DNA from 3 places in the Peribacillus sp. NPDC096447 genome. Region 1 is predicted to be linked to each of the others. Evidence: riboswitches for the same ligand, from Rfam matches in the RefSeq annotation. Region 1 holds a riboswitch; each other region holds the start of a gene.
The links. A riboswitch is a leader RNA that binds a small molecule or an ion and turns the genes downstream of it on or off. The one in region 1 is predicted to bind S-adenosylmethionine.
Positions count from the first base shown of each region.

Region 2: linked by a shared signal. The riboswitch ahead of ACIQZD_RS12765 (Na+/H+ antiporter NhaC family protein) and the one ahead of metK (methionine adenosyltransferase) in region 1 are both predicted to bind S-adenosylmethionine.
Region 3: linked by a shared signal. The riboswitch ahead of ACIQZD_RS14500 (5-methyltetrahydropteroyltriglutamate--homocysteine S-methyltransferase) and the one ahead of metK (methionine adenosyltransferase) in region 1 are both predicted to bind S-adenosylmethionine.

Region 1 is NZ_JBIWEV010000007.1:172,051-182,721, reverse strand. Features, by position in the region: gene ACIQZD_RS22505 (sulfite exporter TauE/SafE family protein) at 1-199, shown strand, start outside; gene ACIQZD_RS22500 (VOC family protein) at 260-667, opposite strand; gene ACIQZD_RS22495 (Fe3+ hydroxamate ABC transporter substrate-binding protein) at 797-940, opposite strand; gene wecB (non-hydrolyzing UDP-N-acetylglucosamine 2-epimerase) at 1,140-2,276, opposite strand; gene ACIQZD_RS22485 (glycosyltransferase family 4 protein) at 2,472-3,677, shown strand; gene ACIQZD_RS22480 (glycosyltransferase) at 3,701-5,017, shown strand; gene ACIQZD_RS22475 (nucleotide sugar dehydrogenase) at 5,059-6,360, shown strand; gene pckA (phosphoenolpyruvate carboxykinase (ATP)) at 7,330-8,916, opposite strand; SAM riboswitch class I at 9,334-9,496, shown strand; gene metK (methionine adenosyltransferase) at 9,660-10,671, shown strand, end outside.
Region 2 is NZ_JBIWEV010000003.1:306,465-317,135, reverse strand. Features, by position in the region: gene ggt (gamma-glutamyltransferase) at 142-2,217, shown strand; gene ACIQZD_RS12785 (LysR family transcriptional regulator) at 2,363-3,265, opposite strand; gene hutG (formimidoylglutamase) at 3,389-4,345, shown strand; gene ACIQZD_RS12775 (hypothetical protein) at 4,629-4,784, shown strand; gene ACIQZD_RS12770 (SOS response-associated peptidase) at 4,845-5,516, shown strand; SAM riboswitch class I at 5,795-5,902, shown strand; gene ACIQZD_RS12765 (Na+/H+ antiporter NhaC family protein) at 6,092-7,408, shown strand; gene ACIQZD_RS12760 (chromate transporter) at 7,606-8,151, opposite strand; gene ACIQZD_RS12755 (chromate transporter) at 8,200-8,829, opposite strand; gene ACIQZD_RS12750 (LysR family transcriptional regulator) at 9,065-9,943, shown strand; gene ACIQZD_RS12745 (alkyl/aryl-sulfatase) at 10,320-10,671, shown strand, end outside.
Region 3 is NZ_JBIWEV010000004.1:21,320-31,990, reverse strand. Features, by position in the region: gene ACIQZD_RS14500 (5-methyltetrahydropteroyltriglutamate--homocysteine S-methyltransferase) at 19-1,122, opposite strand; SAM riboswitch class I at 1,206-1,307, opposite strand; gene ACIQZD_RS14495 (hypothetical protein) at 1,464-1,883, shown strand; gene ACIQZD_RS14490 (glycerol-3-phosphate responsive antiterminator) at 2,056-2,598, shown strand; gene ACIQZD_RS14485 (MIP/aquaporin family protein) at 2,825-3,649, shown strand; gene glpK (glycerol kinase GlpK) at 3,671-5,161, shown strand; gene ACIQZD_RS14475 (glycerol-3-phosphate dehydrogenase/oxidase) at 5,732-7,384, shown strand; gene ACIQZD_RS14470 (alanine/glycine:cation symporter family protein) at 7,583-9,037, shown strand; gene ACIQZD_RS14465 (CdaR family transcriptional regulator) at 9,140-10,360, shown strand; gene ACIQZD_RS14460 (sodium:solute symporter family protein) at 10,511-10,671, shown strand, end outside.

The DNA.
Region 1 (10,671 bases):
CGCACTTATCATTTTCTTATCTATGGGGACCGTTAATTTTGCCTATGGAATTCCGATGGGTCTTGCAATGGTCGCAGGAGCACTGGTAGGAACGAACTTCGCAATTAAAAAAGGTGCTTCCTATGTACGTATATTATTCATTTGCGTCACGATTTTATTGATTGGGAAAAATATCCTTAATTATTTTCATGTGTTTTGATGGGTGGTTTCCTATAAAAATGGCCGGGGATACAAATCGTATTTTCGGCCATTTTTACATTCATTTTGTGAAATTCAAGTCCCAGTGAATGCCGAATTTATCCTTGACCTTACCATACTTAGCTCCCCAAAAGGTATCTTGCAGTTCCATTAAGGATAATCCTTGTTCACACATAACCTCATATAAATGCTTGATTTCCGAGTCGCTTTCACATTCGAGGACCAACGCAACATTATTCCCGGCTTCAAAGGGATTGCCTGGAAACGTATCGGATACCATAATCAACATATCGCCTTTTTTGATTTTGGCATGCAGAACAAGTTCATTCGCTTCTTCAGGTGTTGGGAAATCAGCTTCCCCGTAGGTTTGCATATCGGTAATCTCTGCTTGAAATACCTCTGCATAAAAGGCTAATGCGTCTTTTGCTTGGCCATCGAAGATTAAATAGGGGGTAACTTGATTCTTCATACTAATCCTCCTGTTTCGTGTCATGGCTATCAATTCGACAGGGAGATCTTATCCTCCTTTATATTCATGAGGGCTTAGCTGCATTTTCGATTGTGAATCATGTTCATTTCCCCATCCAAAAAATTAAAATCAAATTTTCTTTTGAAAACAAGCTTCGCAGATGAAACTTCCTTCATTTTTTAAATATGCTTTTATTTCAGTCATCCCTTTATGCTTCGGATAACGTATTTTCACAGAAACGACTTCGTCCCCCTTAATTTCTTTCCCGAACATTTAAACACCTCCAAGCAATGTAAAGTTTTCAATCTAATGTGATTGACTTCAATGAAACTTTGACCTACCCAAGCTATCACATATGTATTTAACATCTTCAAATTCAAATTAGTATTAGTTAGGTACTCTTTACTTAAATCTGGCGCGAAAAAAGCCTGCCGCTTACGTGACAGGCTTTTTTCATTATTATATTTTTATTTCATAATGGAAGGGGGGATTTCATTCCGCAATGCTTCAATAGGATTTCAACTATGCGTTGTGAAGCGAATCCATCTCCATATGGGTTGGAGGCTGTCGCCATTTTTTTATAGGTTTCTTCATTTGTAAGTAAGTTTGTGGCTAATTGATAAATTCGTTCTTCCTCAATTCCAGCCAATAAAAGGGTACCAGCATCGATTCCTTCCGGACGTTCTGTTGTATCGCGTAACACAAGGACAGGAACACCAAGTGAGGGAGCTTCTTCTTGCACGCCTCCGGAATCTGTCAATATTAGATGGGCGTGCGCCGCAAAATTATGAAAATCAAGCACTTCAAGCGGCTCTATTAAGTGAAGTCTTTCCGTTTCCCCAAAAATCCGGTAAGCAATTTCACGGACTACTGGGTTTTTATGAAGCGGGAAAACAACTTGGATATCCTTGTGCTCTTCAAGCAGCCGTTTGACGGAACGGAATATTTCTTCCATTGGTTTTCCGATATTTTCTCGTCTGTGCGCTGTCATCAATAACATACGATCTCCATTCAAACCAGATAGAATCGGATGTTCATAATCTTTCCGTACTGTTGTTTTCAACGCATCGATTGCCGTATTTCCAGTAATATGGATACAATCACTTTTTTTATTTTCCAAAATTAGATTCTCTGCCGCCTGATTTGTTGGAGCAAAGTGCAAATCAGCCAGGACGCCTGTCAGCTGCCTATTCATTTCTTCAGGATATGGAGAATACTTATTACCAGTCCGGAGACCAGCTTCAACGTGACCAATCTGTATCTTATTATAGAAAGCTGCCAAGCTTGCGATGAAAGTTGTCGTTGTATCCCCATGTACGAGGACGATATCCGGTTTTATATCTTTCATGAGCGAACTCAATTTTTCAAGCCCTCGAGTTGTAATCTCTTCTAATGTTTGTCTATCCTTCATCATATCCAAATCGTGATCTGGCTTTATTTTAAAACATTGCAAGACTTGGTCGAGCATTTCCCTATGCTGGGCGGTGACCACCACGATGGTTTCTATTTCTTCTGGATGCTTTTTCAGTTCCAAAACGACTGGTGCCATTTTGATAGCCTCTGGTCTTGTACCAAATACGGTCATGACCTTAATACGTTGTTTAGGCATGCTCATTTCCTCCCCTTCTGAATGTCTCCCCCATTATAACGGGAAGTTCATGGGAAATATAAAAATGAAACAATAATTAACAGAATTTTTACAATTTTAATAGGGACTTTATATTTCTTTAACCTCCAGTTAATATCTGGCATTTACAATATAAAGCAGGAAGTAAGCAAAGCAGAATAGAGGTGATAGGCGAATATGAAAAGCGTCCTGATGATCGTGCAAAACTTTTATCCGGAAATCGGAAGTGCGGGAAATAGAATGAAAAATATATATCTCCATTTGAAAAGAAACGGATTTGAGGTAACGGTCATCACATTGAAGCCGAGTTATCCTAATCAAAGTTTATATCAAGATATAAAGTTTTGGGATGAAGAAAGCATTGAGGAAGATGTCATCAGGATTAAACCGGACAAAGTGAAGAGGTATACAAGCAATATGGGGAAGCGGTTGCTTCATTATCTTGAAGCGATGTGGCTTTTCATTTATACAATCATTCGTCTCGAAAAAAAATATGATTACGTGTTTGCCACGACTCCGCCTATCTTCCCGACACTGGCGGCGTTGATCGCCAAGAAAAAGATGAAAGCGAAACTCATTACCGATGTCAGGGATTTATGGCCGGAATCGTTGATAGGAGTAGGAGTATTTAATAATAAGTGGGTTTTGAAAATCGCTTTCTTCCTGGAAAGGAAGCTATATCGGCATTCAGATTTCATTATCATCAATAGTCCTGGTTTCAGGGATTATATCGTTGCAAAAGGAGTCAAGGAAGAGGCCATCCAATACATTCCTAATTCGCTTACTGCGGATGAGCTGACGTTAAAGAATTTGCTTACACCCGTATCGGAAAAGGTAATCAGAGTCGTTTATGCGGGGAATATCGGACTGGCCCAGGACTTGAAAAAACTGATAGCCGTAGCTGAAAAGCTAAGGGAACATAAACAAATCGAGTTCTCGATGATTGGATATGGATATCGGATATCCGAAGTGGAGAAGGAGATAAGCTCTAGAGGGCTGACCAATATTAAGATGATTAATGCGATGAATCGAAGAGTGACTCTTCATGAAGTTTCAACGTCCCATATTGCCTATGTGAGCTTGGTTGAAAAAGAAGTCTTCGATAAGGTGCTGCCAGGTAAAATCATCGATTATATGTGTGTCGGAATACCCATTGTCGGTGATGTGGACGGCAGGGCCAAGAAGATGCTATCAGAGGCGAAATGCGGGCTGGTGGCAGAGAGCAGAAATGTTGATGAAATCTGTCAGCATATCTTGACCATGGCCTCAGATCCAGCCCTTCGTGAAGAACTGGGGGAAAACGGTCATCGGTATGCTATACAACATTTTCAATGGTCTAAAAATATTAAAGGTCTCATCAATGTGATGGAAGCGTCAGGCTGAAAAATCCGGAAGTGGAGGACAACATGGCGAAGAAAGTATGTATGTTCGTGTGGAATCACTTTACAAACGATGCGAGGGTTCTAAGAGAATGCACAGCGCTTACTGAAGCGGGTTATGAAGTCGATTTAATTGCCATTCATAACTGGAAAATCGAGGGTTTGCCCAAAAAGGAGAAACACCAAAATGGTTTCTCTGTCACTAGGGTGAATAATCGCTGGGATGCGCTTCATAGGATTCTCAGGATCGTAGGCAAATTGAAGAAAAAGAAGTTTGAAATCGTTCTATTGGCCTTATTGGTCTGGAATACGTTGTGGAACTTGAACTTGATCAACGGCTGGTTGGGATCGGCAATACTGTTCGGTTCATTTGCACTCCTTGCGATGGGCACACTGATGATCACTAAAACGAAGCTGCCGACACTATTAACGAGGAGCTACATTTTTGGTCAAATGATCTATCATGGCCGGAAAAGGAAATATGATTTTTATCATTCAAATGACTTGAATACGCTTATGCAGGGAGCGATCAGCAGTAAATGGTTGAGAAGGAAAAAGCTGATTTACGACTCGCATGAAGTACAAACGAGCAGAACGGGATATAATAGCCGAATTTACGGGATGATGGAGAAATTCCTATTAATGTTCGTGGATGAAATGATTGCCGAAAACCATACGAGAGCTAAGTATAACGAAGACTTATATGGTCTGTATCCCAAGGTGGTCCATAACTACCCGATTCCAACCAATCCGGAGGAAAGTACGGCTGTGAATTTGCATGAGCTGCTCGATTTGCCAGAGAATGAACCGATTTTGTTATACCAAGGCGGCGTTCAAATGGGAAGAGGGTTAGAGCAATTGGTTGATGCTGTACCGATGATCGAGGGCGGGACGGTAGTTTTTATCGGAGATGGAAGAATCAAGGATGATTTAATGAAAAAAGTAAGCGACATGAATCTGGAGCATCGTGTGAAGTTCCTGCCGAAGGTTCCGGTCGACGAGCTGCTCCATTATACAAAAAATGCGTATTTAGGTTTTCAGATATTGAATAATGTCTGCTTTAATCACTACTCCGCTTCTTCAAATAAATTGTTTGAATACATGATGAGCGGTGTGCCTGTGGTTGCCTGCAGCTTTCCTGAAATTCAAAAGGTTGTCGATACGGAAAAAATCGGTGTGTGTGTCGATTCACATGATCCAAAATCAATTGCCGAAGGCGTCAATTACTTATTGAAACATCCTGAAAAAAGGGCGGAAATGAGCAATAACTGCCTGAAGGCGCGGCAAAAATACAATTGGAAACAAGAGAAGGAAATCTTTATCGAAATCTATCAAACAGCCTAACAAATTTGAGTGTAGCAGAAAAATAGATAGGAGTGGTTTATATGAAACTTTGTACAATCGGACTTGGTTATATAGGACTTCCGACTTCTTTAATGTTTGCGAAACACGGTGTCGATGTTGTCGGCGTGGATATCCATCCTGAGATTATTTCCAATTTGAATAGCGGCAGGCTCCATATCGAAGAACCTGGATTGGAGGAGGTATTGCAAGAAGTGCTTACTTCCAATAAGTTCCGAGCTGCGTTAAGCCCGGAACATGCGGATGTTTTCATTATCGCAGTTCCTACTCCAAATAAAAAGGACATGCATCAATCATGTGATTTAACTCATGTCATGGATGCAACCTCAAACATTCTTCCTTTTATCAAAAAAGGGAATGTCATCATTATTGAATCGACGATTGCGCCAAGAAGCATGGATGATCATATTAGACCGATGATCGAGAGGACGGGCCTTACCATCGGAAAAGACATTTTCCTCGTTCATTGTCCGGAACGTGTTTTACCTGGAAGGATTCTTGAAGAGTTGGTTCATAATAACCGTATAGTCGGGGGCATCACGGAAACATGCTCATATAAAGGAAGTCTTGTTTATAAAACCTTCGTTCAAGGAGAGATCATTCAGACGGATGCGAAAACGGCTGAAATGTCCAAACTGATGGAAAACACCTTCAGGGATGTCAATATCGCCCTTGCGAATGAGCTGACGAAAATCTGTTTCGAGCTGGATATCAATGTTTTGGATGTCATATCAATGGCAAACAAACACCCTCGTGTAAATATTCACCAACCAGGACCAGGAGTTGGCGGCCATTGTTTAGCGGTCGATCCGTATTTCGTCGTTGCAAAGGCACCAGAGCAAGCGAGAATCATTAAATTGGCTCGCGATACCAACGTATCGATGCCTTATTATATCGTTAATGCCGTAAGGATGATGCTAGAGGGGATCCGGAAGCCAAAAGTAGCTGTTTTCGGTCTTGCATACAAAGGAAATGTAGATGATATTCGTGAAAGTCCAGCCATTGATGTCGTCAATATCTTGATGGGGATGGAAAACATGGATGTATCCTTACATGACCCGCATGTCCAATCTGGAAAGATGCCAGTCGTATCAGTGGAAGACGCTGTAAATGATGCCGACTTGATACTTGTCCTGACCGACCATGATGAATTTAAACAAATGGATTATGATAATCTATCAAATCTCATGAGAAATAAATTGATTTTGGATACACGCAATTGCATTGATGCAACTAAAACAGATGTCCCGGTGGCCAACCTGGGCAATATATATCAATACAAAACGATGTCCATGAAAAAAGCCAGGAATAAAGCGATCATCTAAAAACTTGGACAAACATCGATATTGGAATAAGGATTCAGGGGGCGCTGACTATGACAGTGCCCTTTTTGAATATCCATAATCTGGCGGAGGAACGGAGGGCAGAAAATCAATGAAGAAAAGGACCAAGAGAGCTTGGTCCTTTCAGAAACTGTGGAAACGTTTCAGTTGGTCTCAGAAATCCACTCCCTTTCTGCCAAGCCCCCGCCAAACAATCTGGCGGGGGCTTGGCTAGCCAGATATTCGACCGTTGTCGCAGTTAATCGACCTACAGGGCACATTATTCGAGTGAAGACCCAGTTATTCGACCGTTGTCGCAGTTAACCGACCTACACAGCACTATATTCGACCGTTCACTGCAGTTATTCGACCTACACGGCACTATATTCGACCGTTCACTGCAGTTAATCGACGTACATGGCACATTATTCGACCGTTGTCGCAGTTAATCGACGTACATGGCACTATATTCGACCGTTGTCGCAGTTAACCGACCTACACAGCACTATATTCGACCGTTCACTGCAGTTAATCGACCTACACGGCACTATATTCAACCGTTCACTGCAGTTAATCGACGTACAGGGCACTATATTCGACCATTCACTGCAGTTAATCGACGTACATGGCACTATATTCAACCGTTCACTGCAGTTAATCGACCGTTCCCCGCCGTTATTCGATCTACACATCACTATTCGGACTCCGAAGTATTTATTTTTAAGGTCCACGCATTAAATCCGCTTCATCATTTCTGCCGACTGTCTGCCAGACTCCTCGCTTATGTATCTAGTGGGGTCTTGGATAGTCAGTTGCAGGATTGTCGCAAATTTCTGAGGATTCCATTCAAAAAGTAAACCATGAATGAAGGATAACCAAGTAATGTTATAAAATCATGGTTCGGTAAGAGACATTTTTTGTCGACAAACTGAAAGGACCAAGCAAGAGCTTGGTCCTTTTGTGTAAAATTTATTAAGCTGTCGGTCCGCCAAGTTCTTCGATTTCACTTGGAACGCTGCCGAATTTCTTGAAGTTAGCACGGAATTGTGCGGCAAGGTCCGTTGCTGCTTCTTTATAAGCGGCAGGATCTGCCCAAGTCTTGATTGGCTGAAGCACTTCATCAGGAACACCAGGAACATGAAGCGGGATATCCAAGCCGAAGATATCATCTTTGATCGTTTCGATGTTTGCTAATTCACCTTCAAGTGCCGCTTGTACCATTGCACGAGTGTAAGCAAGTTTCATACGGCTTCCAGTTCCGTATGCTCCGCCAGTCCATCCAGTGTTGACAAGGTATACCTTTGCATTGTGCTCGTCAATTTTATCACCAAGCATCTCAGCATAGCGTTGAGCCGGAAGCGGTAAGAATGGTGATCCGAAGCAAGTGGAGAATGTAGCTTCCGGTGAAGTTACTCCTCTTTCAGTACCAGCCAATTTACTAGTGTATCCGCTTAGGAAGTGGAACATTGCCTGTTCTTTGGAAAGCTTGCTGATTGGAGGCAGAACGCCTGAAGCATCAGCTGTTAAGAAAATGATTGTATTTGGATGTCCTGCAATACTTGGGTTCACGATGTTATCGATCGCTTGCATTTGGTAAGCAGCACGAGTGTTTTCAGTCAATGAACTGTCATCATAGTTCGCTTCACGTGTATCCGGATCAACAACAACATTTTCCAATACGGCACCGAAACGGATTGCATCGAAAATTTGTGGTTCTTTTTCACGTGAAAGATTGATCGTTTTCGCATAGCAGCCGCCTTCGATGTTGAATACGCCGTTAGAAGACCAGCCGTGCTCGTCATCGCCGATCAGTTTACGGCTAGTGTCTGCTGATAAAGTTGTTTTGCCTGTACCGGACAGTCCGAAGAATAAAGCGACGTCCCCTTCACGTCCTACGTTAGCAGAGCAATGCATTGGAAGGATTCCAGCCTCTGGAAGTAAGTAGTTCATGATCGAGAAGATCGATTTTTTCATTTCTCCTGCATATTCCGTTCCGCCAATCAGGATGGTACGGCGTTCAAATGAAACGATGATGAAAGTTTCGGAAGTGGTTCCGTCCACTTCTGGGTCTGCTTTGAAGTTAGGTGCAGATAGGATTGTGAATTCAGCTTCGTGACCTCTTAGTTCCTCTTCATTTGGACGGATGAACAAAGTATGGGCAAAAAGGTTATGCCAAGCATATTCGTTAACAACACGGATTGGAAGACGAGATGATTCGTCTGCACCAGCGAAACCTTTAAAAACAAAAATCTCTTCTTTTGCTTTTAGGTAGTCAACTACTTTATTATATAGTTTATTGAACACATCTTCGGAAATTGGCTGGTTCACTGAACCCCAATCGATTTTATCTTTAACGGATGCTTCTTCCACGATAAATTTATCTTTAGGTGAACGACCAGTATATTTGCCAGTTTCAGCTTTTACTGCGCCGGTTGATGTTAAAACGCCTTCATTTCTGCTTAATACCTTTTCGACCAATTGAGGAACTGAAAGTTGAGTTTGCACATTGTTTCCTGTTAATAACTGGTGTAACTCATTAGAAACATCTACAGAATTCATATATGAGGTACCTTCCTTTGTTTAAGTTTTTAGATTACAATTAGTATAACACATTCATTTAAATAGTCTATACTATTTCTTCTGATTTGTGATTATTTTCAGCTGGTTGCGTTAATCATTTTATTCCGGCAGGAACCGAGTCAGGATTATCACATATACTTTAATGAAGTCAATTTTATTTTAATAGGAAGTAAGTAAGCAATATATTTCCAATGGTGAAGTCGTTTTTCTTATGCTTAATACTTATTATTAATGGCAATTTTCAACATTTCTATTCGTATTTTGCATTGTAAACCCTTCTAAGACGCTGTATCAACATGTTTTTCAAATGAACGCCATACTGGGCGGAAATGTTCTTTTTAAAAAAGCATTGACAAATTCCAACCAGATACGATAATATCTTAAATTGTACGGATTCTCTTATCCCGAGTTGGTGGAGGGACAGGCCCTTTGAAACCCAGCAACCTGCCATATTGAACTTGACTCCAAGATCGATCGCCGAAAATAAAGCGAAGGTCTTCAAGGAATAGTGGTGATGGTGCTAACCTGAGCAAGGTAAAAAACCCTTGAACGATAAGAGTGAAAGGATAGAAGACAGAATTTTAAACCTTTCCTCATTTGCCAGGGAAGGTTTTTGTGTTTTTCATAAGTAATTCTGTGTCTATAGTTGAAACTAATGAGGGAAACGAGTTCCGTAAAAATCAGGCTTATGCCTACAACATACTAACTTCCAAGGAGGAAATATGATGTCAAAGAAACGTCTATTTACTTCTGAATCTGTTACAGAGGGCCATCCGGACAAAATTTGTGACCAGATTTCAGATTCCATTTTAGATGCTATCCTTGCTAAGGATGCAAATGCACGTGTTGCGTGTGAAACTAGCGTAACAACAGGTCTTGTACTTGTTGCTGGTGAAATTACAACGTCCGCTTACGTGGATATTCCGCGTATCGTTCGTGATACGATTAAAGGAATTGGCTACACACGTGCGAAATACGGTTTCGATGCTGAAACTTGTGCAGTGTTGAGTTCCATTGATGAGCAGTCTGCCGATATCGCAGCTGGAGTCGATAAAGCATTGGAAGCTCGTGAAGGAAACATGTCAGAGGAAGAAATCGATGCAATCGGTGCAGGGGACCAAGGTCTTATGTTCGGATTTGCTTGTAATGAAACAGAAGAGCTTATGCCGCTTCCGATTTCATTGGCGCATAAACTTTCATTCCGCCTGGCTCAAGTTCGTAAAGATGAAACTCTTGCTTACCTACGCCCTGATGGTAAAACACAGGTAACTGTTGAATATGATGAGAATAACCGTCCTGTACGTGTAGATACGATCGTTATCTCTACACAGCATGATGCAGAAATTACGCTTGAACAAATTCAAGCCGATCTAAAAGAACATGTGATCAAAGCAGTCGTTCCAGCTGAATTGATCGATGCTCAAACTAAATACTTCATCAACCCTACTGGCCGTTTCGTAATTGGCGGACCTCAAGGGGATGCTGGTCTTACTGGACGTAAAATCATCGTTGATACTTACGGCGGATACGCTCGTCATGGCGGCGGTGCATTCTCTGGTAAGGATGCTACTAAAGTTGACCGTTCTGCTGCATACGCTGCTCGTTACGTTGCGAAAAACATCGTGGCAGCAGGCCTTGCCGACAAAGCGGAAGTTCAATTGGCATACGCAATTGGTGTGGCAGAGCCTGTATCGATTTCAATTGATACGTTCGGAACTGGTACAGTTAGCGAAG
Region 2 (10,671 bases), on a different contig from region 1:
TTGAGAACACAATGCCCAATCGGAATGTGAGACTGCTTTTCTCGAGAACAACAAGCATATTCCTACTAGGGTCATCTGTCGTAATTTCAGTTTCGTTATGGTAAAACCCTAATTGGTTTTAATTTGAAAGGAGACTAATTCATGAAATTTTTAAAAAGTTTTATTTTAGTTACTTTCAGTTTCTTTTGCATGATCACACCAGCTTTTGCAAGTGTCCCTGGAGTGGATACTTCAATGAAAAAAGGAGCAACAAAAGGAATCGTATCAGTTTCCCACCCTTTAGCGGCTGAAGCGGGCATAAAGATATTAAAACAAGGTGGAAACGCGGTCGATGCAGCAGCAGCCATTCAATTATCGTTAAATGTAGTTGAACCGATGATGTCTGGAATCGGCGGCGGTGGTTTTATCATGATTTATAATAAGAAAGAAAATAAAATAACGATGATCGATAGCCGCGAAATGGCACCGCAAAATGTTACGCCTGAACTATTTTTAGATGAAAAGGGAAAACCCGTACCTTTTAGTAAACGGCACACAACCGGTAAAGCTGTTGGTGTTCCTGGAACCCTTAAGGGGATGGAAGCTGCCTTAGAGAAATATGGGACATTGAAATTATCACAAGTTATGGACCCGGCCATTAAACAAGCTGAAAAAGGAGTTAAGGTCAATTGGATAACAGCGCAATATATCGATGAAAATGTAAAAAAATTAGAAAATAACGAAGAAGCTGCAAAAGTATTTGTGCCTAACGGAAAACCATTGGAAGAGGGAGACACCCTCGTTCAGCCTAATCTGGCAAAGACTCTTAAGTTAATAAAAAAACAAGGTTCAAATGTTTTTTATAAAGGTGAAATCGGGGAAGCCCTCACCAAAGAAGTTCAAAAACGTGATGGGACGATGACAACTGAAGATTTGGAAAACTATGTGGTGAAAGAGAGGGAGCCAATTAAATCGGAATATAGGGGATTTGAAGTGGTCGGGGCGGCTTCACCAAGTTCAGGCAGCTTGACTGTGCAACAGATTCTTGAGCTTATGGAAGGATACGATGTGCAAAAGATGGGGGCGAACTCTCCTGAGTATCTTCATCATCTAACCGAAGCCATGCATCTGGCTTTTGCCGATCGAGCTGCCTATATGGCAGATGAAGATTTTTATGATGTACCCACTAAAGGACTATTAGATGAAGAATATATAAAAGAAAGAAGAAAACTCATCAATCCAAATAAAGCAACAGCCGATGTCAAAGAAGGCGATCCATGGAAGTACGAAGACCAAGAACCGGTTTCAATGGAGAAGGTAAAAGAAGAGAAAACACCGATCGGACAAACGACTCACTTTTCTGTAATGGATAAGTGGGGAAATATGGTTTCTTATACGACTACGATAGAGCAAGTATTCGGTTCAGGTATCATGGTACCTGATTATGGATTCATGCTTAATAATGAAATGACGGATTTTGATGCCACACCAGGTGGCGTTAACCAGGTGGAACCAGGAAAAAGACCAAGAAGCAGTATGTCGCCGACCTTCATATTAAAAGATGGCAACCCTTTCATGGCCATTGGGTCACCAGGTGGAGCCACGATTATAGCATCGGTATCTGAAACGATCATGAATGTGATCGATCATCAAATGACAATTCAAGATGCGATACTTACGCCGCGTGTTTACTCTGCTGGCTATCCGACAGTTAGATGGGAACCGGGAATCGAGCAAAATACAAGGTTAGAGTTAATGGCAAAAGGGCATGTTTATGAAGAAAAACCGCAGCATATCGGAAATGTGCAAGCTGTTATTTATGATTATGAAAGGGGAAGAATGTATGGGGGTGCCGACAATACAAGAGAAGGAACAGTTCTCGGTGTGGATGGGTTTTCCTATAAATCGAAACAGCCAAGAGAAATGAAAGAAGAAAAAAAGGGGCCGTTTACCTTAAAAGTGAATGGAGCCATTTATCCTTACACAGCTAAACAAATGAAACTGATTGATGGAAAACCATATATCCAATCAGACAAATTGCTTCTAGGTTTGGGTGCAATTGAAACAGTGGATTTGGAAATATTTAAACCAGATAAAAAATCCTACTTACCGGTGCTAAAAGTCGCAAAATCATTAGGATATAAAGCAAAATGGAACGAAAAAGACAAAGTTGCACTTTTGGAAAAAGATCCGGCTGATATTGAAGATCCAGACGATGATGGCAGTGTCACGAATTAATTTTATCCTGTAAATATAGACTGAAATACCTTTCGCAAGATGTTAATAAGGAATCAAGGCCAAGAGCAATAAAACATTCCCCTTGTGCAATGTGCATAAGGGGAATATTTTTTGGTCATTATTCAATGAACCGTTGGATTCTTTTTTAGGCATCAACCTTACCATCATTCCTAAAAAAGCTATGTATGTCCTCGACTAACCTACATACAGCAGGAGACAGATAACGATCTTTCAAAAAAGCCAGGTAAACAGTCCTTTCCAAAAAATTCGAATCAATCGCACGAATTGCAGTATTGGGGGTTGCAGCGGATTTTATATAGCTTTCCGGTAAAATTGTAACCCCAAGACCTTCTTCCACCAAACTGCAAGCCGTTTCAAGCCTTTCTATTTCGTATAGGATATTCGGAATTGCATTTTCATCCTTAAATGCTCTTAAGATATCATCTCTTGTTTGAAATCCAGTTGTGCTGATGATCAATTCTTTCTTTGCAATGTCATGGAAAGTGATGGACTCTTTTTGATTTAACTCGTCATCTTTATGGATCAAAAGCATGAATTTTTCATTATAAAGGGGAGTGGACAGAATTTCATCATTGTTGATGGGCTGGTTCGTGATGGTGAAATGAACATTATACCGATTTAAGGAATCGAAAACTTTCTCTTCCCCTAATATTTCCCTTACTTTTATATGAATATTAGGATAATTGATTTTGAAGTTCCTGATTATCTTCGGGAACCAAAATTTGAATGATTCTATGGAACCTATAGATACTGTTCCGCTTCCAATTTCCTTCATTTCCTTAAGCTCCACTTGCATATTATCGAATCTTCTTAACAGATCAACAGATCTCGCATAAAAAACCCCCCCTGCTTCCGTAAGCTCAAGACCCCTTGTATTACGTTCCAAAAGCTGTAAACTAACTTCATTTTCTAATTTCATTATGGCATTACTTAGGGAAGGTTGTGATATATGCAGCATTTTTGCTGCTTTTGAGAAATTCTTTTCCTGGACGGTGGTAGTGAAATACCGAAGTTGACGAAGATCCATTTATTCTCCTTTCTATAGCTTTAAACTATAGATATATCGAATTTTTGTATTGGTAATTATATATTATCTCATTTATAATTTTTAAAAAAGATATTTCGGAATTTTTTAAATAAAGGAGAAATTATGTATACTAATCCGACTTCAAAATATTGGAATGGAAGAATTGATTCCCAAACTGACATGGACAGCTTCAGATACCACCAAAGAGTACGGTTGGCTCCGATATCGGAATTAGCCATCTCTTCCAATGCATCAAAGACCTTTGGGTTGATTGGCTTCAAATGTGATGAAGGCGTCAAAAGGAATAAAGGCAGGATTGGTGCTGCAGAGGGCCCTGATCATATTAGGCAGTACTTGGCGAAATTACCCTGTCATTTACCGTCACAAACCGAGCTGGTGGATGCTGGCGATGTAATATGTGAAAGTACGGAGATGGAGGCCGCCCAATTCGAATTGGGATCGGCTGTTGACCGGATATTGGAGACTAAAGCGATTCCTATCATACTTGGGGGAGGGCACGAAACCCTCTATGGCCATTATCTTGGGATAAGGAAATCCATTGGACCAAAAGCTAGATTGGGGATCATTAATATTGACGCGCACTTTGATATGAGGCCCTATGAAAAAGAAAGTTCATCAGGAACGATGTTTAAGCAGATCTTGGACGAAGATCAAAGTTGTGGATATTTATGTGTCGGAATTCAGAAGCAGGGGAATACGAAGGCACTATTTGAAACCGCTGAGAGAAGTAAGGTCGACTACATATTGGAAGAAGATTTGTCATTGAACGAAATGGATGAAACAAAGCGGCGGATAAATGAATTCGTTAATAAAAATGACTGCATTATGCTTACATTATGTACGGACGTTATTGATTCAGCCTACGCACCTGGGGTAAGTGCACCATCGCCGTTTGGACTGAATCCGAAATTGGTCCGTGCGATTATTAGGCATATCGTATCGAATGAAAAGATCCTCTCCTTTGACATTTCGGAAGTGAATCCTTCGTTGGACGAAAATAATAAAACCGTAACATTGGCAGCACATTTAATAAATGAAGTTTTGCTGCATTTTAAATAATGAATGGACATGGAAGAGGGGCAATTCCAATTTGGTCCTTCCAGCTTTCCTCAATGTTATATCCATGATCAATTATCAGTATTGAAGCTAAAACCTTTGACAGCACCCAGGCTGTCCGTGAATCATTCATGGACAGTCTTTTTTACGCCTCCTTTATATGGGTTAATGGCCCCAGCCATTGCTTGACTCCCCGTTATAGGATTAACCATGGCTCTGCCAAAGTTCACTACTGATACTTATGGGTTTTTGGTTTATAATAACAACCATCTAGGGGGGATTTTTTATGAATGAATATAAAGTGACGGTCAGGAATGGCAGTACCTTGATCTTGTCGGAAATCATTAAAGCTGAAGATGAAAGAGAAGTCCTTGGAACTCTTTTGATTTCCAGCGAATTATTTAATCAACCATTTACCGACATCAGGATTTTAGAACGCTGATTTGTGCCTGTCCGTTCGATTTGTTACACTGTAATAAATTCTAATACGGTAGGCGATAGTATGTGTGGACGTTTTACCCTTTTCACTGACATTGAAGAAATAAAAGATCGGTTTGATATTCAAGGATCGTTTGATGAGGAATACCAATTCAGCTACAATATTGCTCCCTCCCAATCCGTGCTCTCTGTCATTAATGACGGGGCAAAGAATCGACTTGGATATCTTCGGTGGGGACTCATTCCTTACTGGGCAAAAGACGAAAAAGTGGGCTACAAAATGATCAATGCCAGAGCGGAAACCATTGCTGAGAAAGCAAGCTTCAGGAATGCGTATAAAAAGAAGAGATGCTTGATAATCGCTGACTCTTTTTATGAATGGAATAAGACACCGGAAAGAAAAATACCGATGCGAATAAAACTGAAGAATCATGCTCCATTTGGAATGGCGGGTATCTGGGAATCCTGGAAATCTCCTGAAGGAATCAGCGTCTATTCGTGCTCCGTTATAACAACCGTTCCTAATGAGCTAATGACCAGCATTCATGATCGTATGCCTGTCATCCTTAAACCAGAAGATGAAAAAGATTGGTTGAATCCAACCAATAATGATCCTGCATATCTGCAGCAGTATTTAAAGTCATTCGATTCGGAACAGATGGAAGCCTTTGAGGTATCGACTGATGTGAACTCGACCAAAAATAATTCATCTAACCTAATACAACAAATTTGCTGAGAGGTCATTAGACCTCTTTTTTATATGAATTCCGTCCCGATAAATGAAAATAATTGATTAACTGCACATGTCAAGATCTCTTTATAATCAGTAAGGAGTGCATGTGAAATAATTTAAAATTAAACCTTGCGAAAATAGACAAAATGCTGTACTCTTATATTTGCTTTTCAAAACGACTTTGATGTCACTTTCAGAAACTAGATTGGTTTCGGCAGGTTTCCAGCCTGGTGCTTTTCTGGTAGACATCGTAATTTTTGATAAATTATATAATTTAGATCTTCTTATCAAGAGAGACGGAGGGACTGGCCCGAAGATGTCTCGGCAGCGGACTTAATAGGAGTGCTGTGCCAAATCCAGCAGGCTGATTTTCGCCTGAAAGATAAGAAGGGTGTTTTTTATAAATTAAAAGACCTCTTCTTGTTGTTAAATAGAAGGGGTCTTTTTTATGCTGACAGTTTTTTTGCTATAGCTCCATGACTTGATAATCAAGTTAAAACTGGTGTTATTTGCGTAAACTGTTAATAGAATAAGAGCTGTGACACATGTCGCGGAAAAAATAAAAAGAGGTGTACATCATGAGTGCAAACAATAAAGGGAATCCATGGGCATTGATCCCATTTGTCGTATTTTTAATTTTATTTATAGGGTCCGGAATCATCACTAAAGATTTTTATTCATTTCCGGTGATTGTAGCGATTTCAATTGCTTCGGCAGCTGCATTGGCAATGAATCGGAAAGAGACATTCAATCAAAAGGTTGATATCTTCTGTAAAGGTGCCGGTGACGCCAATATTATGCTAATGGTTATCATTTTCCTTTTAGCTGGCGCTTTTGCCGAAGTTGCCAATGGCATGGGGGCAGTTGAATCAACAGTGAATCTTGCCTTAGCTGTTTTTCCGCAAAATCTATTAATGGTAGGGATTTTCATTATTGCTTGTTTTATTTCTTTATCCATGGGGACAAGCATGGGAACGATTGTTGCACTGGCACCTATCGGGGTCGGGATTAGTGAGCAAACAGATATTTCGCTTGCCCTTTCAATGGCGGCCGTTATTGGTGGTGCGATGTTTGGGGATAACCTTTCCTTCATTTCAGATACGACAATCGCTGCAGTTCGAACTCAGGGAACGAAAATGAAGGATAAGTTTAAAGTGAATTTTTTCATCGTTTTACCTGCGGCCATCATCACATGTGCCATCCTAGGAATTTTAACGATGGGTGAACAAGCCGACATCTCCCAACAGTCTTATAATTGGGTGAAGATTCTTCCATATCTTTGCGTATTGATCACTGCATTGGCAGGAGTCAATGTGTTCTTGGTCCTTTCCATCGGAATCGTATTTGCCGGAATTATCGGGTTGGCGGACGGAAGTTATCAACCGTTGGGTGTCATCCAAAAAGTTGGAGAAGGAATGGCGGGAATGTATGAAATCTCCTTCCTTGCCATTTTAATTGCAGGTATGGTAGCTGTAATCAAACATAATGGTGGCATCGATTATCTACTTCACCTAGTGACCCGAAATAGCAAATCAAAAAAAGGCGCGGAATTCAGCATTGCCGGGCTTGTTGGTTTGACAAACCTTTCAACGGCAAATAACACGATTTCGATTATCATTGCCGGGCCACTTGCCAAAAATATCGCTGAAAAGTATGGGATTGATCCGCGTAAATCAGCGAGCTTGCTTGACATATTTGCATGTTGTATCCAAGGGTTGATACCATATGGAGCACAACTGCTGGTTGCAGCAGGAGTAGCAAAGATTTCTCCGATAAGCATCTTGCAGTATTCATATTATCCAATACTAATTGGACTTTGTGGCGTCATTGCCATCCTGATTGGTTTTCCACGGTTTCAGCCGGGTAATGATGAAACGAAGAAACGTACTTCTTAAAAGAGAATAATAAGAAAACACCCTGAATCATTGGATACAGGGTGTTTTCTGTATGGGTGAAATACTAAAACATAAGCAATTCAAAAGTCTTCCTCGCATTTATGTCTGTATCAGTATTTAAAAATTAATCAAGGCCGTTTTCAATTCATCTGCTTAATTCCAATCCATATAGATAATGGTTGTGTGTACGACATTTGTCATGAATAGAGGACGACTCCAACTAAACCAGAAAGAATAATTACATAGGCTGGGTGCCAGCGTAATTTCATTAGGGCAAATAACGATAATCCAAAAACGAGTAATAAGCTTATCGTATGCCAGGAAAAGTTCAGCGCTATCATATGATTGGAAAGTGCAAAGCTGATCGCTGCAAAGAGGATTAAACTAGTGACAATGGGTCTTAGTCCATAGAACATGGAGTGAATAACTGGGTAATGATTCAATTTGATGAAGAAGGTGGCTATAACGGTTACGAATATAATAGCAGGAAGCAAGATTCCGAAAGCAGATGATATGGCTCCTGCAAATCCAGCAGTCGAATAGCCAACGAGAATGGCACTATTGGCAGTGACAGGTCCTGGGGACATACCGGAAATGGCGATGATATCAGTAAATTGCTGCGTCGTCATCCATCCATGCTGTGATACTTCCGATTCTATTACGGGAATCATGGCGTATCCGCCTCCAAACGATACAAAGCCGATAATAAAGAAGGTGCTAAACAACTCCCACAATTCCATCATTCTATCACACACTTTCTTGAAAATTAGTTAGACCCTTTTTTGATATACCTATATGCCAGCACCCATGAAAGGTTCGAAATCATCTTCTTCATTTCCTATATCTTTTCTGTCCACCTTGACTTCGTAACCTAATTTTCTCTTAATGGAGATGGTCACAATACCAGCTACAGCTCCTGCTAATATAACCATCACAGGGTGCAGAAAGAAAAGGACTGGAATTCCTACTATTAAAATACAGAAAGTTGTTTTGTCTACAATAGCCGTTTTTCCAATCTTGATAGCCGCATAGGCGATGATGGCTACTATGGAAGCTCTGATCGATAAGAATGCGGATTCTATCTTCGGGTTATCATGAATGAAAAAATACAAAATGCCGAGGAGCAGAACAATTAAAAAGGTAGGTAATGAAACACCGATCATGGCTGCCATCGCCCCCTTCATTCCGGCAATCCGATGGCCAATAAAGGTGGCGGAGTTAATGGCGACAGCTCCCGGTACGGACTGAGATAACGCAAAAACATCCGTAACTTCTTCGCTTTTCATCCATTTTCTCTTTTCGACCACTTCTTTTTCGATTAAAGGGATCATCGCAAACCCGCCTCCGAATGTGACAGGTGCTATTTTAAAAAAGGTCCAAAATAATTGGAATAGAATTTTCCATTGCCCTTTCATTGACATCAGTCACTTCCTTTGCATGCTTTGTTTAAATCTTATTATTAACATATCAAAGAAAAAGGGATGGGTAAATTGCAACAAAATCATCGGGTATAACAAAACGTTATACCCAGAAGATTTATCCGATTTATAAAGAATGCCGCCTAGCCTCAGTATGTATCACACTATTTTCATTTCACCATTTACCGAATGATGCTATCATTTTAATAAACTATCTAAAAACATGGAGGTCGTTTTCTTGAAATTGGAAAATCTGAAAATGTTTTGTTTAGTGGTGGATGAAGGAAGTATAAGCCAGGCAGCTAGGTTAAGTTTCCTATCTCAACCCGCTGTAACACGTCAAATCCATCAACTGGAAAATTATTATAACACTTTGTTATTTGACCGTGAGGAAGGAAGGCTGAGAGTTACAGAAGCAGGAAAGCTGTTATACCCTTTTGCAAAAGCTATTGTAAATGACTTCAACCATTCAAAAGAAGTGATTCAGCAATCAACGGGAGAGTACAATGCAAACCTCATAGTAGGGGCATCCTTGACTATCGGTGAGTATTTGTTGCCGAGCTTGCTGGGGGGATTTAAAAAACAACAGCCTGAAATAAAAGTTACCTTAACGATAAAAAATACCCCCCGGGTTCTGGAGGATCTTTCAAACGATGTCATTGATTTGGCCTTGGTGGAAGGACTTGTGGAAAACACCGATTTTATTGTAGACAAGTTCGCCGAAGACGAATTGATATTGGTATGTCCATCCGACCACCCATGGAAAGACAGAAAAGAAATTCAGCTAGAGGAATTGGGAAATGAAAGGATGATTTGGCGTGAATCCATTTCCGGAACACGGCTTATCGTAGAAAACATGTTAAGGGAGCATGGGGTTTTAGAAAAAATAGAAAGCTACATGGAGATTGGCAGTACACAAGCGATAAAAAGTGCGGTTGAAGCTGGACTTGGAATCAGCATTTTGCCAAGGTTGACAGTGGCCAGGGAATTGGAGCAAGGCTTTTTGCGGAAAGTGGGTATTTCCAGAATAGAAATAACAAGAAATTTATGGCTAGTCAGGAAAAACAAGCGATTCAATAAAATAGGGGTGTCTAAATTTGTTGATTTTCTTCGATAAGGAATCACAGCAACCTTCGCTTACCATTACATTTTGGCAGCGTTTTCAGTTTCATGGGTAACGGTGTGGCCCCGGACACCTTGCCTTGCAAAAGTCATAGCAAATTGAATATACAGCATCGCGTATCATCAAAGCTCTTCCCCATCGGGAGGGGCATTTTGTATTTGGTTGTTCAGCCTTCGGTTAGATAAACAAAGGGATTGTTATTTTTAATATAAATAAAATTGAAGTTACCATTAGAAATAGGAAATATACTTAAAGGCAAATTAATTATAAAATGAATTCATATTATTCTAAAAATTTCTAAAAGATGAGAAAGTTTACTGCTGCAACATTCGGATTAGATACATGATATCTACTTAGAAAGGGGTATGAAATGTCCAAAGTATCTTTTATTAAAGGAATTGTATCCGTTCCCATTGTTTTTGTTTTACTGGCAGGGTCTTCTGTTACAAAGGCTGCGTCAGATGAGCCGATGCCGGCGACAGATGCAACAATTTCAGCAAATAAGGCTTTTTATGAACAGTTGAATTTTAAAGATAAGGAAGATTTCAAGAATGCACATAAAGGATTCATTGCGCCTTTGAATATGAATCCAATTAAAAATTCAAAAGGTGACGTAGTTTGGGATAGTAATCGATATTCATTCATCAAAGAAGATCAGCCGGCAAGTTTTACTGTCAACCCAAGCTTGTGGCGCCAGGCTCAATTGCAAAATATAACAGGCT
Region 3 (10,671 bases), on a different contig from region 1:
AAAGTTTCCGCAAAAAAATCATTCCCATACTTCTTTTGCTACATCAACGACGAATTTCAGCTTTTCCCATTGCTGTTCTTCGGTCAGTTTGTTGCCGTGATGGGTGGAGGCAAAGCCACATTGCGGGCTTAAGCATAATTGTTCGAGAGGAACGAAGTGCGAGGCTTCTTTAATGCGTGCCTTAACAGCTTCCTTGTCTTCGATTTCGCCATTTTTTGAAGTGACGACACCCAGTACAACCTGTGCACCGCCATTTGGAATGTATTCCAATGGTTTGAAATCCCCTGAGCGTTGATCATCATATTCCAAGAAGAATCCATCCACTTTTTCCTTTGCCAATAAAGTTGGGGCGATACGGGCATAGCTTCCTTCAAACGCCCAAGTCGACTGATAGTTTCCGCGACATAGGTGGGTAGTGACGACAAGGTCTTCTGGTTTGCCTTCCAATGCTCCATTAATGACACGAAGTGCAAGATCAATTAACTGTTCCCTCGTATATTTTCCATCTTTGAACTGGAAATCCGGAGCTGAAAGTCTGGCAATATATACATCATCCAATTGAAGATAACGCACACCTGCTTCATAAAAGGCTTTCAAAGCATGCTGATACGCCTTAATGATATCATTTGCATAATCTTCAATATCAGGGTAGATGTCTTCATTATGAATGCCTGCAGCAAATAACTGATTCGGACTGGGAATGGTTTGCTTGGCAATGGCACGTCCGTTCACGATTTTGTTCAATTCAATGAAATCACTAATGAAGGGATGTTCAGGATTGAATGAAACCTTCCCGGTATTGCGAACGTTATATCTCTCTGTTTCCACACCATCGAATGTGAGACCTTTTTCAGTCACATATCCCTCGATGCCATTTAAATGTTCGAGGAAGTCAAAGTGCCACCATGTTCGTCTGAACTCGCCGTCCGTAACAGCCTCTAATCCAACTTCAATTTGCTTATCGACAATCCGTTTGATTTCTTCGGTTTCAATTTCACGAAGCCGCTCTGCTGAAAGGGTACCCTCCCTGAATTGCTTTCTGGCAATATGTAAACGTTCCGGTCTTAATAAACTTCCGACGTGATCGGCCCTGAATGGTGCTTTCGTTAATGTGATTGACATGTTGCATTCCTTCTTTCCTTTTAAAAATAAAAAACCTCTTCTTAAAAAATAAGAAGAGGTGTTGGCAACAAAGCTATATACTCTTCTTATCTTCAAGTTTTTACACTTCTGGAATTAGCACAGTACATGATCAGTCTGTTGCTGAGGCATCAAAGGGCCAGTCCCTCCACCTCTCTGGATAAGAGTTGTCTATTAAATTAATTATGACTATACAGGTAGTTTTTACAAAGGTCAAGCGTTGGAGGTTGAATATTTAGAATATACCGTTTATTAATTCACGCTGAAATGTTAACGGCACCCGGGAATCAGGCATATGCTTTGAGTGGGGAGGGAATGCAAGGATGAGTCCATTCAAAAGTGGCATACCGATAACGGTAACTGAAGCTATGATAGAGAGAATCATAAAAATGAAATCATCTGGTCAGGATATTAAAGTCGAGATTACGCCAAAGCATATGGTGCTTTCCGGAACGATGGAAGTGAAAAAAATGATGTTTAAGAAAAACGTAGCTTTCCGGATTACATTAAAACCGGATCATGTGGAAAAAAGAACGATTTCATTTGAATTAGTGGAAATGGAACCAATTGACAGGAATTTCATCAACCAAAGGATATTTAACAGACCGCCATTTTTTGAATTTGAAAAAAGAACGATCAAAATGAATGTTAATGCTTGGAACATCGTGAGAAAAATTCCGGTGGGTACAATTAAATCGTATGAACTTGTCGAAGGTGCATTGAAAATGAAACTTTCTTTATGAGTTAAGGGATATTTTACATACAACCTTATCCGTAATCTATAAAGGGAGTGCCAGGTATTTTAGTGTTATGGTGAGATTGGGCATGAAAAAAATGTGATTGATAAATCAAGCTCTTTAAAATATACTAAATAACTTGAAGTTTTGAGTTTTTCTGGGAATGAGGAGGATAATGATGGATCAAAAGATTTTGCCTGCTTCAGCAAGCATGAAGGATTTTGAAAGATTTCTAGAAAGTTCCTATGAAATAGGTGTGTTTCTTGATTTGCATATATCACAATTGAAAAATGTAAGTATGATGGCAAAACAGCATAATAAGAAAATGATTTATCATGTCGATTTGATCCATGGCATAAGAAGTGATGAGTACGCGACAGAATTCATTTGCCAGGAATATAATCCCTATGGGCTGATTTCGACTAAATCAAGCGTTATATTGAAGGCGAAGCAAAAGGGGGTCATTGCCATCCAGCGAATCTTTTTAATAGACTCACATGCGCTTGAGAAAAGTTATAAGCTGGTGCAGAAAACCAAGCCGGATTATATCGAAGTATTGCCGGGCGCCATGCCATGGATGATAAAAGAAGTGAAGGAACGATTGCAGACACCGATTTTTGCAGGCGGCCTCATACGTACTTCGGATGAAGTCCTGAATGCCCTTGATGCTGGAGCTTCGTCGATCACCACATCCAAAACTGAATTATGGGATATCGTCTAATAGGGGAAAATTGAAAAAAATTACAGAAAAACAGATTAATTTTTCACAAAATATTGACAGCGTTTTCATAACCTAGTATATTTTACAGTACAAGTTAATATATGTGACGGAGACTAGGAGATTCACAACAGATCTATTCATAATTTATTTATGAAGATAGTTCTGCTGTGGATCTCCTTTTATTTGTTGGCAAGGTTTAAAAATTTATCAGGGGAGGGGTTTTATCATGACTCCATTTTGGGGAGAAGTGTTAGGCACGATGATATTAGTTGTATTCGGAGCAGGTATTGGGGCTGGTTCATCCTTAAAGGGTTCCTATGCAAAAGATGCCGGCTGGATCGTTGTCACGATTGCGTGGGGATTGGCCGTTACTATGGGTGTTTTTGCAGTGGGGTCCATAAGCGGGGCGCATTTAAACCCGGCGGTCACAGTAGGTTTTGCCATTATTGGAGAATTTCCTTGGAGTGATGTGCCCGGTTACATCGTTGCCCAGATGATTGGCGCAATCCTGGGCGCAACTCTAGTATTCCTGCACTATTTGCCACACTGGAAAGCTACGGATGATCCAGGAGCGAAGCTTGGTGTGTTCGCGACTTCACCTGCGATCCCGCACACATTTTCAAATCTATTAAGTGAAATGATTGGAACTTTCATCCTTGTTCTTGGATTATTATTTATAGGTGCCAATGATTTTACAGAGGGTCTAAACCCATTCGCAGTCGGGTTATTGATTGTCGTGATCGGGATGTCACTTGGGGGAACGACAGGATACGCCATTAACCCGGCCCGGGACCTGGGGCCGCGCATCGCTCACTTTTTGCTGCCGATACCGGGTAAAGGCAATTCCAATTGGGGCTATTCATGGATTCCGGTCATTGGACCGATTGTTGGAGGTTCACTTGGTGCCGTTTGTTATAAAGCATTCTTTATGGGGGAAATAACAGCAGGATTTTGGTCTGTTTTGGGTGCAAGCCTGGTACTATTGATATTAGCCTATGCTTTTGGTAAAAAACAGTCACATGAATTGGATAGCAGAAATATCGCCAGTTAATTAAAAGGAGGGGCATACACAATGGAAAAATACATTTTATCATTAGATCAAGGAACAACAAGTTCGCGGGCGATTTTATTTAATGAAAAGGGGGAAATCGTCCATTCCTCCCAAAAGGAATTCACGCAGCATTTCCCTAAACCAGGCTGGGTTGAGCATAACGCCAATGAGATTTGGGGATCGATCCTGGCGGTGATTGCAGGTGTACTATCTGAATCCGGTGTAAAGCCAGAGCAAATTGCCGGTATCGGGATCACTAATCAGCGTGAAACGGCAGTCGTTTGGGATAAGGAAACAGGTACCCCTGTTTATAATGCGATTGTATGGCAGTCCAGGCAAACAAGTGAAATCTGTGATGATTTGAAGGAAAAGGGACTTAATGATCTATTCCGGGATAAAACGGGATTGTTGATAGATGCATATTTTTCCGGAACGAAAGTGAAATGGATCCTCGATAATGTGGAAGGGGCACGACAAAAGGCGGATGAAGGCAAGCTGTTATTCGGTACCATCGATACTTGGCTGATCTGGAAGCTATCAGGAGGCAAGGCTCATGTAACGGACTATTCCAATGCATCCCGGACATTGATGTACAATATCCATGAACTGAAATGGGATGAAGAACTGCTTGAGATATTGACTGTACCAAAGTCGATGCTGCCGGAAGTAAGGCCTTCCTCTGAGGAATATGCTCGTACGATCGAATATCATTTCTTCGGCCAATCGATTCCGATCGCCGGGGCAGCCGGTGATCAGCAGGCAGCATTATTCGGCCAAGCCTGTTTTAATGAAGGAATGGCTAAAAATACGTATGGAACAGGCTGCTTCATGCTCATGAATACAGGAGCCAAGGCTGTCAGCTCCGAACACGGACTATTGACGACCCTTGCTTGGGGATTGAATGGGAAGGTCGAATATGCACTGGAAGGCAGTATATTCGTAGCTGGCTCCGCCATCCAATGGCTGCGCGATGGTCTGCGGATGCTGCATGATGCCAAGGACAGCGAAGCCTATGCAAAACGGGTGGAAAGTACGGATGGAGTATATGTGGTACCGGCTTTTGTAGGACTTGGTACTCCATATTGGGACAGCGAAGTGCGGGGAGCCGTTTTTGGTTTGACGCGCGGCACATCCAAAGAACATTTCATTCGTGCCACACTTGAATCACTTGCATATCAAACGAAGGATGTCCTTGATGCAATGGAGGCGGATTCAGGAATCGAGCTGCAGACATTAAGAGTTGATGGCGGGGCAGTCAAGAATGACTTCTTGATGCAATTCCAAAGCGACTTATTACGTGTGCCCGTCGAGAGGCCGACCATAAACGAAACTACAGCATTAGGTGCTGCATACTTAGCTGGCCTTGCTGTCGGGTATTGGAAGGATCAAGAAGAAATCTCCCGGCAATGGGCGGTAGACAAAACCTTTAAACCATCCATGGAAGAGCAAAATAGTGAAAAATTATATGAAGGCTGGAAAAAAGCTGTACATGCCGCTATGGCGTTTAAATAAAAAACAAGATGTATTCTTTCTCAAATGAGCAGGAGTATGCTATAATGAAATCAAGTTAATAACTCGGCCGGAGAACAGGAGAGACCATGAATGCGTTATCGTTAATTCGATAATGTGCATTTATGGTCTCTTTTTTTGTTTTTAATGGCAGATTAGGGATATTAATATCTATATAAACTTTGCGAACAAATGAACCAATTGAATATAATGACCGAACTCACGAGTAAACAGCGCTAATTCACGAGTAAAAGTGCAGAATTCACGAGTAAGAGAAGAATTCACGAGTAAACAGTGAGAATTCACGAGTAAACCGTGTGAATTCACGAGTAAGAGAAGAATTCACGAGTAAACAGCGTAAATTCGCGAGTAAGAGAAGAATTCACGAGTAAACAGCGAGAATTCACGAGTAAACAGCGCGAATTCACGAGTAAATAACGAGAATTCACGAGTAAACAGCGAGAATTCACGAGTAAACCGTGTAAATTCACGAGTAAAAGTGCAGAATTCACCTGTAAACGCAGAATTCATACAAAAAACTATAGAATGCAATACTTTAAGGAGGAATCAGGGATGAGGTTTTCAAATATATATCGGGAAGAAACGATCGAACTTCTTAAAAAAGAGAAATATGATGTGGTTGTCATTGGTGGGGGAATTACCGGTGCAGGGATTGCCCTGGATGCAGCGACCCGTGGAATGAAAGTGGCTTTGGTTGAAATGCAGGACTTTGCAGCAGGTACTTCAAGCCGCTCGACAAAACTTGTTCATGGCGGATTGCGGTATTTGAAGCAATTTGAAATAAAAATGGTTGCCGAGGTTGGTAAAGAGCGAGAAATCGTTTATGAAAATGGACCGCATGTGACCACGCCGGAATGGATGCTGTTACCGATGCACAAAGGTGGCACCTTCGGGAAATTCAGTACCTCTATTGGACTTCGGGTATATGATTTCCTTGCGGGGGTTAAAAAAGCTGAACGCAGGAAAATGCTTTCGGTGGATGAAACACTAGAACGGGAGCCTCTCGTTAAGAAAGAGGGACTGAAGGGCGGAGGCTACTATGTTGAATATCGTACAGATGATGCACGTCTTACGATTGAAGTCATGAAGGCGGCGGTCGATAAAGGTGCAACACCGATAAATTATACAAAAGTAGACCAATTGATATATGAAAATGGTAAGGTGAACGGCGTCCAAGTTGCCGATTTACTTTCAGGTGATGCTTATGAAATATACGCAGACAAAGTCATTAATGCAGCGGGTCCGTGGGTGGATTCCATTCGTGAGAAGGACCAATCGAAACAAGGGAAAACGCTGAAGTTATCCAAGGGTGTTCATGTGGTCATCGACCAATCGAAGTTCCCGTTGAAGCAGGCGCTTTATTTTGATACGCCTGATGGCCGGATGATTTTTGCCATCCCGAGAGCCGGTAAAGCTTATGTAGGGACTACGGACACTTTTTATGATGGTGATCCTGCAGTGCCGACCGTTACTTCCGAAGACCGTGCCTATCTATTAAAGTCCATACATTATATGTTTCCGGAAGTGAACATTACGGATGATGATATCGAATCTAGCTGGGCTGGGGTAAGGCCGTTGATTCTTGAAGAAGGGAAAGATCCTTCTGAGATATCAAGGAAAGATGAAATATGGGAGTCCGATTCTGGCCTTATCACGATTGCGGGAGGGAAATTGACCGGTTATCGCAAAATGGCAAAAACGACGGTCGACCTTTTGGCAGGGAAGCTTGCCCAGCAATCCAATAAAACTTACCCAGCCAGCAGCACTAAAGGCATGCCGATTTCGGGAGGGGATGTCGGGGGATCAAGCAACTTCTCCGATTATATCAAGCAACATATTCAAATGGGGGTTGACTCAGGACTCCCTGTAAAGGACTCCGAAGCGATATTGGCCATGTACGGCTCCAACGCACCTGTGTTATTCGATATCGCAAAAAGCGAAGGAGACGGAGGAGCAAGCAGCGGCCTTCCGCAGAAATTGTTCGTACAGCTGAAATACGCACTAGATCATGAAATGGCCGCAACTCCAGTGGATTTCTTTTTCCGCAGGACGGGGACACTGTTATTCGATATCGATTTAGTCCAAACGCATAAACATGCAGTGATCGATTATATGGCTGGATATTTTGGATGGACGGAATCAACAAAAATGGAGAGAACCAATCAATTGGAACAGGAAATATTGGGTGCGATTAAAGTATCTTGACCTATATGTAAAAAACGCCGGCGGAATCGCTGGCGTTTTTTTGAATTCGGAATGTGATTATCGGGGCATTTGCAAGTGGAAAAATAAAAATGTTCATGTTAGGTTTCCTGACGCGAAAACTATTGTTTAATCCATCAAGATGAAATATAATCATTAAAAGATAAATTAGAATTTTCAAAATATAAAGGGGGAGCTTTATTGTCTGATTTTATTACGGCTTTAAATGGGGTTTTATGGAGTGCACCAGTCATTTATATTTTATTGGGAGTAGGTTTATTATTCACTATTTTAACCCGGTTTCTGCAAGTGAGGCATATTAAGGAAATGGTCGTTTTGATGTTCCAAGGCAAAAGTTCGGAAGCGGGGGTTTCTTCATTCCAGGCTTTATCAATAGCCCTTTCAGGGCGGGTGGGTACAGGTAATATTGCAGGAGTGGCAACGGCTATCGCCTTTGGCGGTCCCGGTGCAGTTTTCTGGATGTGGGCCATCGCCTTCATAGGAGCGGCTAGTGCATTTGTGGAATCCACTTTAGCTCAAATTTATAAAGTCAAACAGGATGGACAATATCGGGGAGGCCCTGCTTATTATATTGAAAAGGGGATAGGGTGGAAGTGGTTTGCTGTTCTTTTTGCATTTGCAGCCCTTATAGCCATGGCAATCCTTATGCCAGGTGTTCAATCCAATTCGATTGCTGCCGGGGTGGAAAATGCATTCGGCATCAAACCGGTGTTCACTGGTTTGGCAATCGTCCTTTTACTGGGCTTCATTATATTCGGCGGTGTAAAACGGATAGCTAATGCTGCAACCTTAATCGTGCCTTTCATGGCTCTAGGTTATATATTGCTATCTGTTGTCATCGTCCTATTGAATATCACTGAATTACCAGGAGTCATTTCTTTGATATTCAGAAGTGCCTTCGGGTTGGATTCTGCATTTGGGGGGATCATTGGCATGGCGATTGCTTGGGGAGTGAAACGCGGCGTTTATTCGAATGAGGCCGGCCAAGGGACAGGCGCTCATCCGGCGGCTGCGGCTGAAGTATCACATCCGGCAAAGCAGGGACTTGTCCAAGCATTCTCGGTTTATATCGATACATTGTTCGTTTGTTCCGCTACGGCCTTCATGATTTTATTTACAGGCATGTATAATACACAAGCGGAAAATGGTTCATATATCGTCAATAATTTGGGAGATGTAACACCTGGTCCAGGGTATACACAAGCGGCAATCGATAGCGTTATCCCAGGTTTTGGTGCTGGATTTGTTGCAATCGCCCTTTTCTTCTTCGCCTTTACGACGATCATGGCCTACTATTATATTGCTGAAACCAATATCGCCTATTTAATGCGCAACCGGAATGGTAAATGGGCCATGTTCGCCTTGAAGCTCATCATCCTGGCGGCTAGTTTCTATGGATCCGTCCGTACGGCAGAGCTGGCTTGGGCATTAGGGGATGCGGGTTTAGGCATTATGGTATGGCTCAATGTCATTGCCATTTTAATTCTTGCTAAACCGGCGCTTATTACGTTAAAGGATTACGAAAAGCAAAAGAAGGCAGGGGTCGATCCGGTTTTCAATCCCAAAGCTTTAGGCATAAAAAACGCCGATTTTTGGGAGCATGAATACACCGGTGACAAGGAAAATGTTTCTTAAGGATGCCCTTATATAATTTAATATAATGAGATACATAAAAAACCAGCTCAAGGTAATTGAGAGCTGGTTTTTTATAGTTTTTCCATAAACTAGGGGGATAATATGTTAGCTAAACTAGCTCAAGAAATTGCGAACATAACCAGTGAAGTAATCGGCCATGATGTGCTTATTACGGATAAAGACGGAATGGTGCTTGGTTCAAGTGATAAATCGAGAATCGGCACATTGCATCAAGCTTCTCTTGGAGCCATTTTTCGTCGTAAGGAAATGACTCACAATGAACTGGTATCGAGTACATTAAAGGGAGTGAAACCTGGAATTACTATTCCTATTGAATTATCAGGGGAATATGTTGGGACATTAGGCATCACGGGATATCCTAATGAAGTATCGAAGTTTGGAATGTTAGCTAAAAAATATGCCGAGATTCTATTGCGAGAGGAAATCATCAATAAATCTTCCCTGCTGCGTGAACGGGCTTTACAGAGTCTCGTTAATGAAATCGCCGCTTTTGACCATGACCAAATTGATGAAATGCTACTGCTGACTCGCGGCAGGGAATTGGGGTATGATTTAAAACCGCCCCGGATAACGTTTGTTATCGATCTCTTTCAATTCAATCACATTACCAGCGAAATTCATCACCAAGCGTTAAAGATGGATTCACCTGAAATATATATTCAATCTTTAAAGATAAACATAGAATCAAAAATAAAAAACATCTTCTCGAATAATCAGGATATAACGGTGTCTTTGGGGTCTGATAAATATGTTGTCTTTCATATGCTGGATGGTGAAATCCATGATGAAGATATTCCTGAAATGATTAAAAAGAAATGTAAGTTGCTTATTGCAGTATTAAAGGAGTTGGGAATTGACGCTTCAATCGGCATAGGAACCATTGGAAGTAACTTAACCGATCTGAATGAATCCTACCATGCTGCTTGGAGGGCACTTAGAATCGGAAAGAAAATGACGGATCACCCGGATATCTTTTATATAAAAGATTTTGTTTTGGAAGAGTTGTTATCCTATATACATAAAAGTACTGCACAGCATTTTGTCGAAGAAACCATTACGAAATTAACGGAGTACCCAGATCATGATGAATTATTCCGTACAATTACAGCTTGGTGTGAATCTAGCTTGAGCCCGATTAATTCATCCAAAGAATTGAACATCCATCGTAATACTTTATTTTATCGATTGAACAAAATAGAACAAATAACAGGAAGTAATTTACGGAACTTCAAAGAGGCGTTGGAGCTTTACCTTGCGGTTAAACTGATGCAGATACTTGAACCGGAAAGAAAATCGGATTAGCTTTGTGCTGATAGCACAATCCAACGCCTCATTTATAAAGCGATAATTAGGCGGTCATTACGATGCCTTGAGAGGCACCGAACCCCTATAATTCAAATTAGAGAGAGGGAGAAACTGATTTGGAATAATAGAATAAAGGGGTGAAGGGATATGGGAATCGTAGATTGGATCTTTGTTGTGGGTTATTTCACAATCATAGGCATTATCGGATATCAAACAAGTAAGCGTATCCAAACCGTTAAAGACTATAATGTTGCAGGAGAGAAAGTGACTTGGACCATTCTTTTTGCCAGTTTGGCAGCTTCCGTATT